Linked DNA regions of Hyalangium ruber. The main gene of each other region encodes a partner of the protein of the gene in region 2 in a complex. Links are inferred from orthologs where the notes say so. Each region holds a gene or a part of one and is shown on either strand. Other genes may lie near its edges.

The links. The genes of interacting proteins can lie anywhere in the genome.
Region 1: the proteins of secY (region 2) and secA are in contact, whole or in part, in a crystal structure (PDB 3DIN), measured with the Thermotoga maritima proteins. The link is inferred for Hyalangium ruber from one-to-one orthologs. Residues at the interface, in WP_004081795.1 of Thermotoga maritima: Glu108, Gly109, Glu110, Glu111, Ala236, Glu237, Arg238, Arg239, Ile240, Thr241, Ile242, Gln243, Tyr244, Ala245, Arg246, Arg247, Val248, Thr249, Gly250, Arg251, Arg252, Val253, Tyr254, Gly256, Ala257, Ser258, Thr259, Tyr260, Leu261, Pro262; in WP_004082002.1 of Thermotoga maritima: Glu261, Ala262, Arg263, Lys300, Ala301, Arg302, Thr303, Ile304, Ile305, Leu323, Tyr324, Asp325, Pro326, Val329, Ser330, Tyr333, Ile336, Lys340, Phe345, Val349, Glu363, Phe364, Tyr374, Ser375, Gly376, Gly377, Glu393, Ile395, Thr482, Ser483.
Region 3: secY (region 2) and secG share a complex: the UniProt entries of both Escherichia coli proteins name them as parts of the sec protein translocase complex. The link is inferred for Hyalangium ruber from one-to-one orthologs.

What each region holds. Positions count from the first base shown.
Region 1 is NZ_JAXIVS010000011.1:145,648-150,908, reverse strand. What follows is about bases 1,172-4,578. They hold secA (preprotein translocase subunit SecA), read right to left. Parts: upstream 4,189-4,578; coding sequence 1,372-4,188; downstream 1,172-1,371. Other genes in these bases: rlmM (23S rRNA (cytidine(2498)-2'-O)-methyltransferase RlmM), read left to right, coding at 4,523-4,578; SYV04_RS28845 (hypothetical protein), read left to right, coding at 1,172-1,316. Outside these bases: more of SYV04_RS28845, read left to right, coding at 123-1,171; more of rlmM, read left to right, coding at 4,579-5,261. UniProt on the Escherichia coli protein: Required for protein export, interacts with the SecYEG preprotein conducting channel.
Region 2 is NZ_JAXIVS010000012.1:48,305-53,059, forward strand. What follows is about bases 537-3,437. They hold secY (preprotein translocase subunit SecY), read right to left. Parts: upstream 2,710-3,437; coding sequence 1,363-2,709; downstream 537-1,362. Other genes in these bases: map (type I methionyl aminopeptidase), read right to left, coding at 537-538; SYV04_RS29970 (adenylate kinase), read right to left, coding at 628-1,275; rplO (50S ribosomal protein L15), read right to left, coding at 2,840-3,364; rpmD (50S ribosomal protein L30), read right to left, coding at 3,416-3,437. Outside these bases: more of map, read right to left, coding at 1-536; more of rpmD, read right to left, coding at 3,438-3,676; rpsE (30S ribosomal protein S5), read right to left, coding at 3,679-4,200; rplR (50S ribosomal protein L18), read right to left, coding at 4,224-4,577; rplF (50S ribosomal protein L6), read right to left, coding at 4,682-4,755. UniProt on the Escherichia coli protein: The central subunit of the protein translocation channel SecYEG. Consists of two halves formed by TMs 1-5 and 6-10.
Region 3 is NZ_JAXIVS010000001.1:268,869-273,527, forward strand. What follows is about bases 1,172-3,976. They hold secG (preprotein translocase subunit SecG), read right to left. Parts: upstream 2,900-3,976; coding sequence 2,444-2,899; downstream 1,172-2,443. Other genes in these bases: SYV04_RS01165 (VOC family protein), read left to right, coding at 1,172-1,425; SYV04_RS01170 (hypothetical protein), read right to left, coding at 1,476-2,135; tpiA (triose-phosphate isomerase), read right to left, coding at 2,996-3,766; SYV04_RS01190 (phosphoglycerate kinase), read right to left, coding at 3,794-3,976. Also shown: SYV04_RS01160 (sigma-70 family RNA polymerase sigma factor), read left to right, coding at 1-918; more of SYV04_RS01165, read left to right, coding at 1,009-1,171; more of SYV04_RS01190, read right to left, coding at 3,977-4,659. UniProt on the Escherichia coli protein: Subunit of the protein translocation channel SecYEG. Overexpression of some hybrid proteins has been thought to jam the protein secretion apparatus resulting in cell death; while this may be true it also results in FtsH-mediated degradation of SecY.

The DNA of each region.
Region 1 (5,261 bases), on a different replicon or contig from region 2:
GACACGACAAACCGCCCCCTGGTGGCCCGAAGCCCACATCCGCTGGAAACAAGCAGAAGGACGCATCCGCAGGCAGGAAAGAGGGCCGTGGAGGAGCTGCCTCCGGTGCGCCCACGGTGCCCATGCGGCCTGTCCCCGCGCACGCCGCTCCGACGATCGCCATGAAGCCGATCTCCCTGGAGATGGAGGGAGACGAGGGATTGCACAGCGCCCCCACGGTTCCCATGAAGGCGATTCGCCTCCCTGTCGAGGACATCCCTCAGGCCGTCGCGGTTCCCGCGCCCGAGAAGGCTCCGGAGAAAGCCCCTCGCCCCCGGCAGCCCCCTGCCCCTGTTCCGGTGGAACGGCCGGCGGCCACCTCCAAGCAGCCTCCCGCCCCCGTCGTCGTCATCCAGAAGCCCGCGCCTCCCGCGCCGCTCCCCCAGGCCGCGAGCCCGGCAGCGCCCCCTGCCGCGACGAGCGCCGCTCCCGTTCCCAGCGGCGCCAATACTTCAGCCCCCGCCAAGAGCCCGGCGCCGCAGCCCGGCGCGAAGCCACGACCGCCAGAGCCCACCCGCGAGCGAGCAGCCGTGGTGGTCGAGGTGACCCTCACTCCCCCCGCCCCCGCTCCCGAGCCGCAGGCGCCCGAGCCTCCGCGCAAGCGTCCCGGGCAGTCCACCTCGGTGATGCTGCGCGCCGGCAAGCTCCACGAGCTGCTCGATCAGACCCAAGGGGCGCAAAAGAACGCCCGGCCCTCCATCCCCCTGGCGGCGGTGAAGCTCACCTATGACGGCACCCGGCCCGCCGAAGGCCTCGCCAGCCCCCGCTCCGAGTTGGCCCTCGTGGCCCCCGTGCAGAGCTACCCGGGCCAGCGCACGGTCCTCTACACGCAGAACGTCATCAACCAGTACGCCGTGGCGAGCAACCCCCGCTACTACCTACGGCCCCAGGAGCCACGCGAGGCGGCCCACCTCTTCGTCTTCGACGTCATGAGCTCCCAGCACACCTCGCTGGGGAAAGCCTTCCCCGCGCGGGCCGCCGACACCTTCCGGCCCGGCACGCTCGTGGAGATCTGGAAGTGGCTGAATGAGACCGCGCGCTCGAAGGGGTGGCGCCCGGTGGAAGGCAGCGCCCTGCTGGAGGCGATGGGGCGAGGGTTGCCCATCATCGCCATGGCCGACACGCCCTCGGGCCCTCGACTCGCCGTGGTGGAGCCAGGGCCTCCAGGCCCCGGTGGAAAGCCCCGTCTGGCCAGCGCTCACGAGCCGCGCGGCCAAGGCCGCACGCCGGAGCAGGTCTTCGGAGCCATCGTCGCGCGCTACCTGGCCCACGACTGAGCGCGGGCCAGGTGCGCGGTGACAGCGCCCGGGTTGCCCCGGGCCGCCGTCCTGCCTAGACGCTCGCCTCGGCGGCGCCGTGGCACTTCTTGTACTTGCGACCGCTGCCACACGGGCAGGGGTCGTTGCGGCCCACGCGAGGCCCTTCCGCCTTGGCGGGAGGCTTGGCCACCACGGCGGCCTGGTCGAGCTTGCCTTCCTCGTTCGCCCGGCCTTCCACGGCCTGCTGCTGCCGCTGCGCCATCTGCCGCTGGAGCCGCGCCGTCTCCTCGGCCGTGTTGCGCGCCTGCACGCGCATCATCTGGCTGACGAACTGCGTCTTGATGGCCCCCAGCATCTGGATGAAGCCGTTGTAGCCTTCCTTCTTGTACTCCTGCTTGGGGTCCTTCTGGCCGTAGCCGCGCAGGCCGATGCCCTGCCGCAGGTGGTCCATCGCCAGCAGATGGTCCTTCCACAGCTGGTCGATCGTCGCCAGGTACCGGTACTGCAGGAAGCGCAGGAACTCCTCACCGAACTCCTGCTCACGCTGGAGGATGACCTTCTCGGCCGCCTTGTAGAGGTCCTCCTCGACCTGCTCGCGATCACCCGCGGCGTTGAAGGTCATTTCCAGGTTGAACACGTCCTTCACGTTGCGCTGCAGCGACTCGATGTCCCACGTGCCCGGGTTCTTCGTGGGCATGTACGTGTCGGCCTGAGTGACGATGACGTCCTCGAGCGCGTCCAGCACGAGCTCCTTGAAGTCCGCCCAGGTGACGGTCCGCTCGCTGCGGATCTTCGCCCGCGTCTTCTTGTCCTCCTCGTACTCGATGAGCGGCAGGCCGGCGCCCGCGGCCAGCACCTGGCGGCGCAGCTTGTAGATGGTGCGCCGCTGCTGGTTCATCACGTCGTCGTACTCGAGCAGGCTCTTGCGGATGTCGAAGTTGTGGCCTTCGACGCGCTTCTGGGCACCCTCGATGGCGCGGCTGAGCCACTTGTGCTCGATGACCTCGCCCTCTTCCATGCCCAGCCGCTCCATCAGCCCCTGGATGCGCTCGGAGCCGAAGATGCGCATCAGCTCATCTTCCAGCGACAGGAAGAAGTGGCTGACGCCCGGATCACCCTGCCGGCCGGCGCGGCCGCGCAGCTGGTTGTCGATGCGCCGCGACTCGTGCCGCTCGGTGCCGAGGATGTACAGGCCGCCCAGCTCCATCACCTCGGTGCGCTCGGCCTTCGTCTGCGCCTCGAACTTCTCCTTCGTCTCCTGGAACTTCGCCTTGTACTCGGCGAGTTGCTGCTCGTAGGCGGCCTGCGCGGCCGGGTCCACCGGCTGCCCGTCCACGGGCTCGGGCGGCGTCGGCTCGTCGCCCATGGCCATCTTGGTCATCACCTCGGGGTTGCCGCCCAGGAGGATGTCCGTGCCGCGGCCGGCCATGTTGGTGGAGATGGTGACGGAGCCCTTGCGGCCCGCCTGCGCGACGATGTCCGCCTCGCGCTGGTGCTGCTTGGCGTTGAGCACGTTGTGCGGCACGCCGCGCTTCTTGAGGAAGGTGGACACCACCTCGCTCTTGGCGATGGACACCGTGCCCACCAGCACCGGCTGGCCCTTCTTGTTGAGCTCCTCGATCTCCTTGGCCACCGCCTCGAACTTCTCGCGCTCGGTCTTGTAGACCACGTCCTCGAGGTCCTTACGGACCATCCCGCGGTTGGTGGGGATGACGCGCACGTCGAGGTTGTAGATCTTCGCGAACTCCTCGGCCTCGGTGTCGGCGGTGCCCGTCATGCCCGACAGCTTCGAGTACATGCGGAAGTAGTTCTGGAACGAGATGGTCGCCAGCGTCTGGTTCTCGTTCTCGATCTTCACGCCCTCCTTGGCCTCGACGGCCTGGTGCAGGCCGTCCGACCAGCGGCGGCCGGGCATGAGGCGACCGGTGAACTCGTCGACGATCATCACCTCGCCGTCCTTCACCACGTAGTCCTTGTCGCGCTTGTACAGCGTGTGCGCGCGCAGGCCCTGCTCGACGTGGTGGAGCGTTTCGATCTCGCCCGGATCGTAGAGGTTGTCGATGCCCAGCCGCTTCTGGAGCTTCTCGATGCCGTCATCCGTCAACGACACCGCACGCGACTTCTCGTCCAGCGTGTAGTCCTGGTCCGGAACGAGGCCGGGGATCACCTGGTCGATGCGGTAGTACTTGTCGGTGCTGTCCTCGGTGGGGCCCGAGATGATGAGCGGGGTACGCGCCTCGTCGATGAGGATCGAGTCCACCTCGTCCACGATGGCGTAGTTGAGCTCGCGCTGGACGTAGTCCTGCAGACGGAACTTCATGTTGTCGCGCAGGTAGTCGAAGCCGAACTCGTTGTTCTGCCCGTAGGTGATGTCGGCCCGGTACGAGTCCTGGCGCTGCTTGTCCGTCAGCTCGTGGAGGATGCAGCCGGTGCGCATCCCCATGAAGCGGTAGATGCGGCCCATCCACTCCGCGTCGCGGCGGGCCAGGTAGTCGTTCACCGTCACCACGTGTACCCCGCGCCCGCTGAGCGCGTTGAGGTAGCTGGGCAGCGTGGCGGTGAGCGTCTTGCCTTCACCCGTGCGCATCTCGGCGATGCAGCCCTCGTGCAGGAACATGCCGCCGATGAGCTGCACGTCATAGTGGCGCTGGCCGATCACCCGGCGCGCGGCCTCGCGCGTCAGCGCGAACGCCTCGAACAGCAAGTCGTCCAGCGGCTTGCCGTTCTGCACCTCTTGCTTCATCCGGGCCGTGGCGGCGGCGAAGTCCTCGTCCTTGAGCTCCCGCATCCGGCTCTCGAGCTCGTTGACACGGGAAACCTTCGAACGGGACTTCTTGAGCTCGCGCTCATTTTTCGTCCCGATGAGCTTCTTTAAAGTCCATTCGATCATGCGTTATGGCTCTCTCGCGCCGGGAGAATCCCCGAACCACGGCGGCGAGTGAAGGGAAATCCCTGGAGATGTAAGAGGGAACCCCGGGAAAACCACGCGCGCTCCCGAAGCATTCCTCTTGCCCGTCTGCCCTGCGCGCGGTCGGGACACAGTAAAACGGAACCGAGACCACGCAATGTCCCAGCGTCGAAAGTCCTCCCGCCACCCCTCTCGTCCCGCAGGGCAGCGCCCGGCGGGCCCGCGTCCCGCTCGGACTCAGGGCCGGACTCCCGAGCGCCCCTCCGCCGCCGCTGCTCCGGGCCCTCGCATCCCACCCCGGGTCCAGATGCCCACCATGCCCCCACAGAGCTTGACGGCTCGCGTCGGACGGTGGGTCTGGACTTGCCGCGCGGGCTTCGAGCCCCACCTCTACGAGGAGCTGGCCTGGGCGGGGGCACAGCCGCGTCCGCTGGGCGAGGCGCTCGTCGAGAGCGAGGGACAGCAAGGGCTCGCTCCCGCCTTTGCTCGGCTGGGCTTCCAGGTGCTGGCCAGCACCTCGGAGGAGGCGCTGGAGCCTCTCGCCACCCTGGTGGCGGACGTGGTGGCGGCCCTGCGCCCTGGCTCGCCCCTCGTGCTCCAGGCCTTCACGCCCGACACGCCACGCGGCAATGCGCTCGCTCCCCAGGCCGAGGCCCTTCGGGAAGCGGTTCGCGCCCGCCTGCCCGCTGGCCGGCTGCTCGAAGACTCGGAGCGGGCCCGTGAAGCAGGGGCGCAGATCGTCTGCCTGTGCGTGGCCCCCGGGCTCACCGTGGTGGGCGCCGTACTGGCTCGCGAGGCCCTGTCCCTGGCGGCGGGAGGGCGGCAGCGGATGCGGCGCGCGGGGGAGTCTCCCTCCCGAGCGGCGATGAAGCTGGAAGAGGCGCTCCATGGCCTGGCCTTCGAGCCCGGCCGAGGCGACGTGTGCGTGGACCTGGGGGCGGCTCCCGGGGGCTGGACGCAGCGGCTGGTGGCCCGAGGGGCTCGCGTCATCGCCGTGGATCCGGCGCGGCTGATGCCGGAGCTGGCCTCGAACGCGCGCGTGCGGCACGTGCAGG
Region 2 (4,755 bases):
TCTCGTGGAGTTTGCGACCGATGCCGTGCCCCGAGAAGTCGCGCACCACGGAGTAGCCACGCGCCTCCACGTAGCTCTGCACCGCGTGGCCGATGTCCCCTACCCGATTGCCCGGCACCATGGCGGCGATGCCCTTCTGGAGCGCCTCGCGGGTGGCATCCACCAAGGCCTGGGCCTCGCGGCTCACCTTGCCCACCGGCACCGTGCGCGCCGAGTCCCCGAAGAAGCCCCGGTACACCACGCCGAAGTCGAGCTTCATCAGGTCGCCGGAGACCAGCTTCTTCCGCTTGGAGGGGATGCCATGCACCACCTCGTCATTGACAGAGGCGCACAGGCAGCACGGGAAGCCGAGGTAGCCCTTGAACGCCGGCTTGGCGCCCTTCTGATAGATGAGCTTCTCGGCCAGGGCGTCCAGCTCCCAGGTGGTGACGCCTGGGGCGACGGCCTTCTCGAGCTCATCGAGGATCTCACACACGATCCGCCCCGCCTCACGCATGAGGGCGATCTCGTCCTTGCTCTTGATCTCGACCTGGCTCATGTGCGTCCGTGTAGCGGGTTCGTGGAAGAACCCATGAGCGGGGGGACATCACTCCATCCGCGACGCCCCCCTGCCCGCCTGCTGTCCGATCAGGACTTGCCGAGCGCCGACTTGATCTCGGCGTAGATGCCCTCGGGCGAGCCCACTCCGTCAATGGACTTCAGGATGCCCTTCTTGGCGTAGAAGTCCTTCAGCGGCGACGTCTCCGCGTCGTACTTCTTCAGCCGCTTCTCGATGACCTCGGGGTGGTCATCGTCGCGCTGGATGAGCCCGGCGCCGCACTTGTCGCAGTACCCGGCCTGCTTCGGGGGGTTCTGGTAGACGTGGTACACGGAGCCATCAGCCGGGCACGTGCGCCGCCCCGAGCCGCGCTCGATGAGCTTGGCGTGCGGCACCTCGAGCGAGACGACGGCGTCGAGCTTCTTGCCGTTCTTGGCCAGCATCCGATCCAGCGCATCCGCCTGGGGCGGAGTGCGCGGGAAGCCGTCCAGCACGAAGCCCTTGGCGCAGTCCGGCTGCTTGAGCCGCTCCTCGACGATGCCGATGACGATGTCATCCGGCACGTAGGCGCCCGCCGCCATCAGCGGCCCGGCGATCTTCCCCAGCTCCGTCCCCTCCTTCACCGCCTTGCGGAGGATGTCACCGGTGGAGATCTGCGGGATCTGGAAGTCCGCATACAGGTTCTTGGCCTGGGTGCCCTTCCCCGCGTTTGGCGGGCCCAACAGGATCAGGTTCATGTGCCCCTCTAGCTCCTCACGGCCCCTGAACGACAAGGCGCCCCTCCCCGACTCTGGAGAGAGGCGCCCGTGGAAAGAAATGACGGCTTAGGCAGCCACGCGCGTCCGGCCGCGGATGCGAGGACCGCGGGGACCCGCGAAGCCCTCGTAGTTACGGCTGATGAGGTGACCCTCGACCTGCTGCACCGTATCCAGCGCCACGCCCACGACGATCAGCAGCGCGGTGCCGCCGAACTGGAAGGGCACCTTGAGCCAGGTGGTCAGAATGGTGGGGATGACGCAGATGGTGGCCAGGTAGATGGCGCCACCGAAGGTGATGCGGTTGAGCACCCGCTCGATGAAGTCGGCCGTCTGCCGGCCCGGACGGATGCCGGGGATGTAGCCGCCCTGCTTCTTGATGTTGTCGGCCACATCATCCGGCCGGAACGTGAGCGCCGTGTAGAAGTAGGCGAAGAAGATGACCAGCAGGACGAACAGCCCGTTGTAGAGCCACGGGTTGCCCTCGAGCGCCTGGCGGAACGTCTGCAGGAACGGGAACCAGGTGCCCAGCGTGGCCGGGAACGACAGCAGCGCGCCGGCGAAGATGGGAGGAATCACGCCCGAGGTGTTCACCTTCATCGGGAAGTAGGTGGCCTGGCCCGCGAACATCCGCCGCCCCGCCATCCGCTTGGCGTACTGCACGGGGATGCGCCGCATGCCGCGCTCCACGTAGACGACCACCCCGATGATGAACAGCATGAAGAAGGCCAGGCCCACCACGGCCGCGGACTCGATGGCGCCCTGCGCCGTCATGTCCATCAGCGTCTTGCCCGCCGGCAGCACGCCCGCGACGATGCCCGCGAAGATGATGAGCGAGATGCCGTTGCCGATGCCGCGCTCGGTGATGCGCTCGCCCAGCCACATGATGAAGGCGGTGCCCGCCGTGAGGCTGATCACCGTCATGAAGGTGAACCAGGCGCTGTCATCCGGAACGACGATCTGGTTGAAGCCGCTCTGGCCCCCGTCGGTGCGGCCCAGCGAGGCCAGCCAGCGGGAGATGCCGATGCCCTGGATGATGGACAGGACGATCGTGCCGTAGCGGGTGTACTGGTTGATCTTCTGCCGCCCGCCGGCGCCCTCCTTCTGGAGGCGCTCGAGGCTGGGCACCACCACCGCCAACAGCTGCATGATGATGGAGGCGGAGACGTACGGCATGATGCCCAGACCGAAGATGGACATCTGCTCCAGGGCGCCGCCGGAGAAGAGGTTGAACAGCGACACGAGGCCGCCCGATTGCTTCTGGGCGTCCATGAACGCGTTCATCGCCGCGCGATCGACGCCGGGCGTGTTGATGAAGATGCCGATGCGGTAGACCGCCAGCAGCACCAGCGTGTACGCGAGCCGGCTGCGCAGCTCCGCGATACGGAAGACGTTGGCGAAGGCATTCAGAGCCACGTGGGAGCCATCCCCTTCAAAAAAGAACGGACAGAACGACAGCGCCCCTCGGTCCAGGACGGAGAGGGGCGCGTGAGCCTACACAAGCGAAAAGGCGCGCACCACTTGCAAGTGACGCGCGCCTCGCATGCTAGGCTTGCTTGGGAGCCTTGACGCCCTTGCCTGAGTGCGCCTTGGCGGCCGCCTCCGGCTTGTGCGCCACCAGCGGAAGCTCCTCCACCGCGCCGCCCGCCTGCTGGATGGCCTCGCGGGCCTTGCCAGACAGCTTATGCACGCGGACCGTGAGCTTCTTGGTCAGCGAGCCCTGGCCCAGCACCTTCACGCCGTCATAGCGGCCCTTGGCCAGCCCGGCGCTCTTGAGCGAGGCCGCGTCCACCGTGGCGCCCGCGTCGAAGTGGTTCTCCAGGTCCGCCAGATTCACCACCGCGTAGATGGTGCGGTTGGGGGAGATGAAGCCGAACTTCGGCAGCCGGCGCTGCAGCGGGCTCTGACCGCCCTCGAAGCCCTCGAACCGCATGTTGCCGGAACGAGCCTTCTGGCCCTTGCCACCGCGGCCGGCCGTCTTGCCCAGGCCGCTGCCCTGGCCACGACCGACGCGCTTCTTGCGGTGCCACGAGTTGTGGGGCCGCTTCAGGTTGTTGAGAGTCGTCGACATCTTGGAATCCTCACGCGCGAAAGGCCCCCTTCGGGACCCCGCGGAACGGGTCTAGCCCTGCGCTGCCTTGGCGCGCGCCCGGTCCCGGGCGACGATCTTGCGCGGCTTGCGACGCTTGGGCGCGGGGGCCTCCTGCTGCACCACCTCGCTGGAGACCAGATGCTTCACCTTGAACACCAGGCCCCGGTTGGACGGGGTGTCCTTCACGAGCCGCTCGTCCCCGAACTTCTTCAGGCCGAGACCGCGAATGGTGTCCAGCATTTCCTTGGAAGAGCCCGCAGAGCTCTTCACCAGCTTGACCTTGAGCGCCATGACTAGCCCCTCGCCTCTCCGGCCAGCTTCGCCGACTCGACGTCCTTGCCACGCAGCCGGGAGATCTGCTCGGCCGAGCGCAGCCGCTTCAGGCCCGCGACCGTGGCCTTCAGCACGTTGTGCGGGTTCCTCGAGCCCTGGCTCTTGGTCAGGATGTTGCGGATGCCCGCCGCCTCGAGGACCGCGCGCACCGCGCCACCGGCGATGACGCCCGTACCCTGGCTGGCGGGCTTGAGCAGCACCCACCCGGCGCCGAAGTGCCCCAGCACCTCGTGCGGAATCGTGTGCCCCATCAGCGGCACGCGGAAGAGGTTCTTCTTGGCGTTCTCGCCACCCTTGCGGATGGCCTCGGGGACCTCGTTGGCCTTGCCCAGGCCCACGCCCACGTGGCCGTTGCCGTCGCCCACCACCACCAAGGCGGCGAACGAGAACCGGCGGCCACCCTTCACCACCTTGGCCACGCGGTTGATGTTCACCACGCGGTCGGTGAGGTCCAGGTCGTTCGGATTGATCGGAGTTGCCACTTGGAAAGCTTCCTTTCGAAAATCTAGAACTTCAGCCCGGCCTCGCGCGCGGCGTCAGCCACAGCGGCGATGCGCCCCTGGTACGGGAAGCCGTTGCGGTCGAACACCACCGCCTCGACATTGGCCGCCTTGCACTTCTCGGCGATGAGCTTGCCCACGCGCTTGGCGTCGGCCTTCTTGTCACCCTCGTCCTGGCCCTTGAGCTCCTTGGACAGGGAGGAGGCATACGCCATTGTCCGGCCGGTGGAGTCATCCACCACCTGGGCGTAGATGTGCTTGAGGCTCTTGTAGACCGTGAGCCGCGGGCGCTCGGTGGTACCCGAGAGCTTCTTGCGGATGCGGTTCTTCCTCTTGATGCGCGCTTCGACCATTGCCATGGCTGCTTCCTTTTCCGTCCGGCGGTGATGCGGCCTTCCACCGCCGGATGAGCGCGGGCTCCCATCGGAACCCGCGGGGTTGAACGTTCAGGGCCTCCGGACGACTAAGTCGTACCGGTCTTGCCCTCCTTACGACGAACCTTCTCCTCCGCGTACTTGATGCCCTTGCCCTTGTACG
Region 3 (4,659 bases), on a different replicon or contig from region 2:
GCCGCGCTGACCGGCCACTGCTACCGCATGCTGGGCTCGGCCGCCGAAGCCGACGACGCCGTCCAGGAGACGATGGTGCGCGCGTGGCGCAACCTGGACCGCTTCGAGGAGCGCGCGTCGCTGCGCACCTGGCTGTACCGGATCGCCACCCGCGTGTGCCTCGACGCGCTGACCGATGAGTCACGCCGCGCGCGCCCGATGGAGCTGGGTCCTGTTGGCTCGGTCGACGACACGCTCACCACCCTGCCGGGATCTCGCTGGATCGAGCCCATCCCCGACGCCCACGCCCTGCCCTCGGACGCCGATCCGTCCGAGCTCGTGGTGCTTCGCCAGAGCGTCCGCCTCGCGTTCGTGGCAGCGCTCCAGCACCTTCCCCCACGGCAGCGCGCGGTGCTGCTCCTGACCGAGGTCCTCGGCTGGTCCGCCGCCGAGGTCGCGGACAGCCTCGACACCTCGGTGGCCGCGGTCAACAGCGCTCTCCAGCGTGCTCGGGCGACACTCGCCGCCCACGATCTCACCCAGGGCCGCGCGCCGCTGTCCGACGCGCAGTCCACGCTGCTCGACCGCTACGTCCACGCCTTCGAGCGGTACGACGTGGATGCGCTCACCCAATTGCTCCACCAGGACGCGACGCTCTCGATGCCGCCCTACGCTCTGTGGCTTCGCGGTCATGAACCGATCCGCGACTGGTTGCTGGGACGGGGTTCTGGCTGTCGAGGGTCTCGGCTGATACCGACTTCCGCCTGCGGCTCTCCCGCGTTCGGGCAGTACCGGCCCAGTGGGCCCGGGGGCCGCCATCAGCCGTGGGCGCTGATTGTGCTCGAGCTCTCGGGTGACCGTATCGCGGGGATGAACTCCTTCCTGGACACCGAGGCGTTATTCCCGCGTTTCGGTCTTCCCCTGGAACTCGCCTCCTAGAAGCGAGGCCCGGTCACTTTTTCTCGAAGAGACCGATGAGTTTTCCCGCGCGGTGGGGTCTATACGCCCAAACCCCTTCTGGAGGCTCAAATGGCTGCCAACCGTTCCCGCAAGCTCTTCGTCAACCTGCCGGTCAAGGACCTGAAGCGGTCGATCGAGTTCTTCACCAAGCTCGGCTTCTCGTTCAACCCGCAGTTCACCGACAACAATGCGACCTGCATGATCGTCAGCGAGGAGGCGTTCGTGATGCTCCTCGTCGAGTCGTACTTCAAGACCTTCACCAAGAAGCAGATCAGCGACACCCGCACGGGCTCCGAGGGCATCTTCGCGCTCTCGGCCGAGAGCCGGGCCGAGGTCGATGAGCTGGTCAAGACCGCGATCGCCGCGGGAGGCACGCACGCGTCCGAGCCGGTGGACCACGGCTTCATGTACGGCTGGAGCTTCTACGATCTCGACGGTCACCACTGGGAAGTGGCGTGGATGGACCCGGCGCAGATCCAGAAGTGAAAGAGCACCCCGCGTAGCCCAGAACCGAAAGCGCCCCCGAGTCACTTCACTCAGGGGGCGCTGATCGTGTGCCTGCACAGCAGCGTGTTGTCCGTCTCGAGATCCGAGCTCCAAATCAGCTTGGCCGACGCGTCCCAGGAGATCTTCGTGTACCCGTCCTTGGGACTGACCGTGGACGCCGAGTACTCGGTGGCACGCGCCCAGGAGCTGTCGTCGTAGTCCGTGCCTTTCCAGCCTGACGGCTCCGCCGTGATCTGGGAGAGGCATGTCTGCCCTGGATTCGTGTCCTTCTCACAAGACTTGTTGGTGGGTGCCTTGTGGATGACGGAGCACTTCCAGGCCGAGCTGGAGACACCGACGATCTCGCCGGTCGAGGTGTCGGTGATCTGGGCGATGAAGCCTCCATCTCCCATCTGCTGGTTGGCCGCTCCGATGTACTCCAGCCCCGTGTCGTTCTGCTTGTAGTCCTTGAGAACGAAGTTCAGGTGGAGCGGGTACGCGGCATCGAAGCTGAAGGTCTCGGCGTTGAACGAGCGCTCGGTGGTGATCGACACGGAGTCCTCCACGATGAGTTGCTCGCCCAGGTACATGGCGAACCAGTTGTCGGCCCAGGCCTCCAGCTTGAACTGTCCGCTCCCGCCCGTCGTGTTCTCCGAGTCCGAGCAACCGAAGAGCAGACAGGTCAGCATCAAGCACTTCATCGTCTTCAAGGTGATCTCCCGTGGGCTGCGCGGCAGGCTGCCCAACGGGTGAATGGTAGTCTCACCGAGAGTGAAGCAAAGAATGCCTCGCCAGCAGGCGCAGCCCTGGAACGAAAAAAGCCCCCGAGTCACTTGGACTCGGAGGCTTCTTCGGAGTGCCCAGGGCGGGATTCGAACCCGCACACCTTTCGGCGCCACCCCCTCAAGATGGTGTGTCTACCAGTTCCACCACCTGGGCAAGCTGCGCGGCTCATGTATCCGAACCGCGCTGTGTCACGCAACGGTTTTCAACCGTCGCGCTTCGCTCTTTCTTCCGACTACTGCGGAGCCGGCGTCGGCGCCGGGGTCGTCGGGGCAGCGCCCGTCGGGTTCGCACCCTCGCCCGCCGGAGCGGCCGGAGCCGCCGGGGTGTCCCGAGGCTGCTCCATGCTCGCAGGAGCGGCAGGCGTACCAGCAGGCGCCGCCGCACCACCCGGCTGCCCCGCCGTCGCCGGAGCCGTGGCCCCCGGAGCCGGCGCCGCCACCGAGCCCGCCGCCACCGAGGTCTTCAGACCCACGAAGGACAGGCCCAGCGACGTCAGGAAGAACAGCGCCGCACAGATGCCGGTCAGCTTGCTCAGGAACGTCACCGCGCCGCGGCCGCCGAACGCGCTCGTGGCGGCACCACCCCCCAGGGCGGCGCCCATGCCCGCGTCCTTACCGGGCTGCAGCAGGATGACGAAGATCATGAACACGCAGAGGATGACGTGCACGATCGTGACAAAGGTCAGCATGGCTTCTCTTTCAAACGCTCAGTGGAAAGGACGCGCACCCTACACAACCTGACAGCGGGGTGACAACTCCTTCGCGACACCCCGCCCTTCTCTACTTCAGGCCCCCGCCTTCGCGATCGCCGCGAAGTCGCCCGCCTTCAAGCTCGCCCCGCCGACGAGCGCCCCGTCCACGTCCGCCTGGCCCAGCAATTCCGCGGCGTTGTCCGCCTTCACGCTGCCGCCGTACTGGATGCGCACCTGCCCGGCCGTCCCTCCGTCGTACAACCGGGAGAGCTGCGAACGGATGGCCGCGTGGACCTCCTGCGCCTGCGCGCTCGTGGCCGTACGCCCCGTGCCGATCGCCCACACCGGCTCATACGCGAGCACGAACTTCGCCACGTCCCCAGCCCCGAACCCCGCCAGCGCCCCCTTCACCTGGCGCTCCACCACCTCCAGCGTCCGTCCCGACTCACGCTCGGCCAGCGTCTCGCCCACGCAGATGATCGGCAGCATGCCCGCCTTCAGCACCGCCTGGGAGCGCTTGTTCACCGTCTCGTCCGTCTCCCCGAAGAACTGCCGGCGCTCGGAGTGCCCAACGATGACGTAGGCACACCCCAGCTCCTTCAGCATCGGCGCGGACACCTCGCCCGTGAACGCCCCCGAGGCCTCCCAGTGGCAGTTCTGCGCCGCCAGCTTCAGGTTCGAGTCCTCGATGGCCTTGGCCACCGGGTGCAGCGCCACGAACGGCGGAGCGATGACGATCTCCACCTTGTCGCGCAGCATCGACACCATGCCCCGCAGCTCCCGCACCAGCGCGAGCGCCTCCGGGACGGTCTTGTTCATCTTCCAGTTGCCAGCGACGATCTTCCGGCGCGCCTCGGCGGCCATACTGCCTCCCAGTCCGTGTGTGCGGAGCTACTTCGTCTCCAGCGCCTTGATGCCCGGCAGCGTGATTCCCTCGAGGAACTCCAGCGAGGCGCCGCCGCCCGTGGACACGTGGCTCATCTTGTCCCCGTAGCCCATCTGCTGCACCGCCGCCGCGCTGTCGCCGCCGCCGATCACCGTCACCGCCGCGCGGTTGTTCGCCATCGCATCCGCAACCACGCGCGTGCCTTCCGCGAACTTCTCCACCTCGAACAGCCCCATGGGACCGTTCCACACCACCGTCTTCGCGTTGCGGATGTGCTGGGTGAACTGCGCCCGCGTCTTCGGCCCGATGTCCAGGCCCATCGCGTCGCCCGGAATCGCCCGGTCCGGCGTCTCGCGCTTGTCGCTCTTGTCCGACGGCTCGGTGCCCACCACGTGGTCCACCGGCAGGACGATCGACGTCTTCAGCCGCTGCGCCGCATCCAGGATCTTCGTGGCCAGGGACAGCTTGTCCTCCTCCACCCGGCTCTTGCCCACCTCGATGCCCTGCGCCTTCAGGAAGGTGTACGCCATGGCGCCGCCGATCAGCAGCGCGTCCACCTTGGGCAGCAGGTTCTCGATCACCTTGATCTTGTCGCTCACCTTGGCGCCGCCCAGGATCGCGATGAAGGGCTTCTCCGGGTTCTTCACCACACGGCCCAGGTACTCGATCTCCTTCTTCATCAGCAGGCCCGCCGCCTTCTCCTTCACGAAGGGCACCATGCCCGCCGTGGAGGCGTGGGCGCGGTGCGCCGTGCCGAACGCGTCATTGACGTACACGTCCGCCAACGCCGCCAGCTCGCGCGCGAAGGCCTCGTCGTTGGCCTCCTCCTCCTTGTGGAAGCGCAGGTTCTCCAGCACCAGCACCTGCCCGT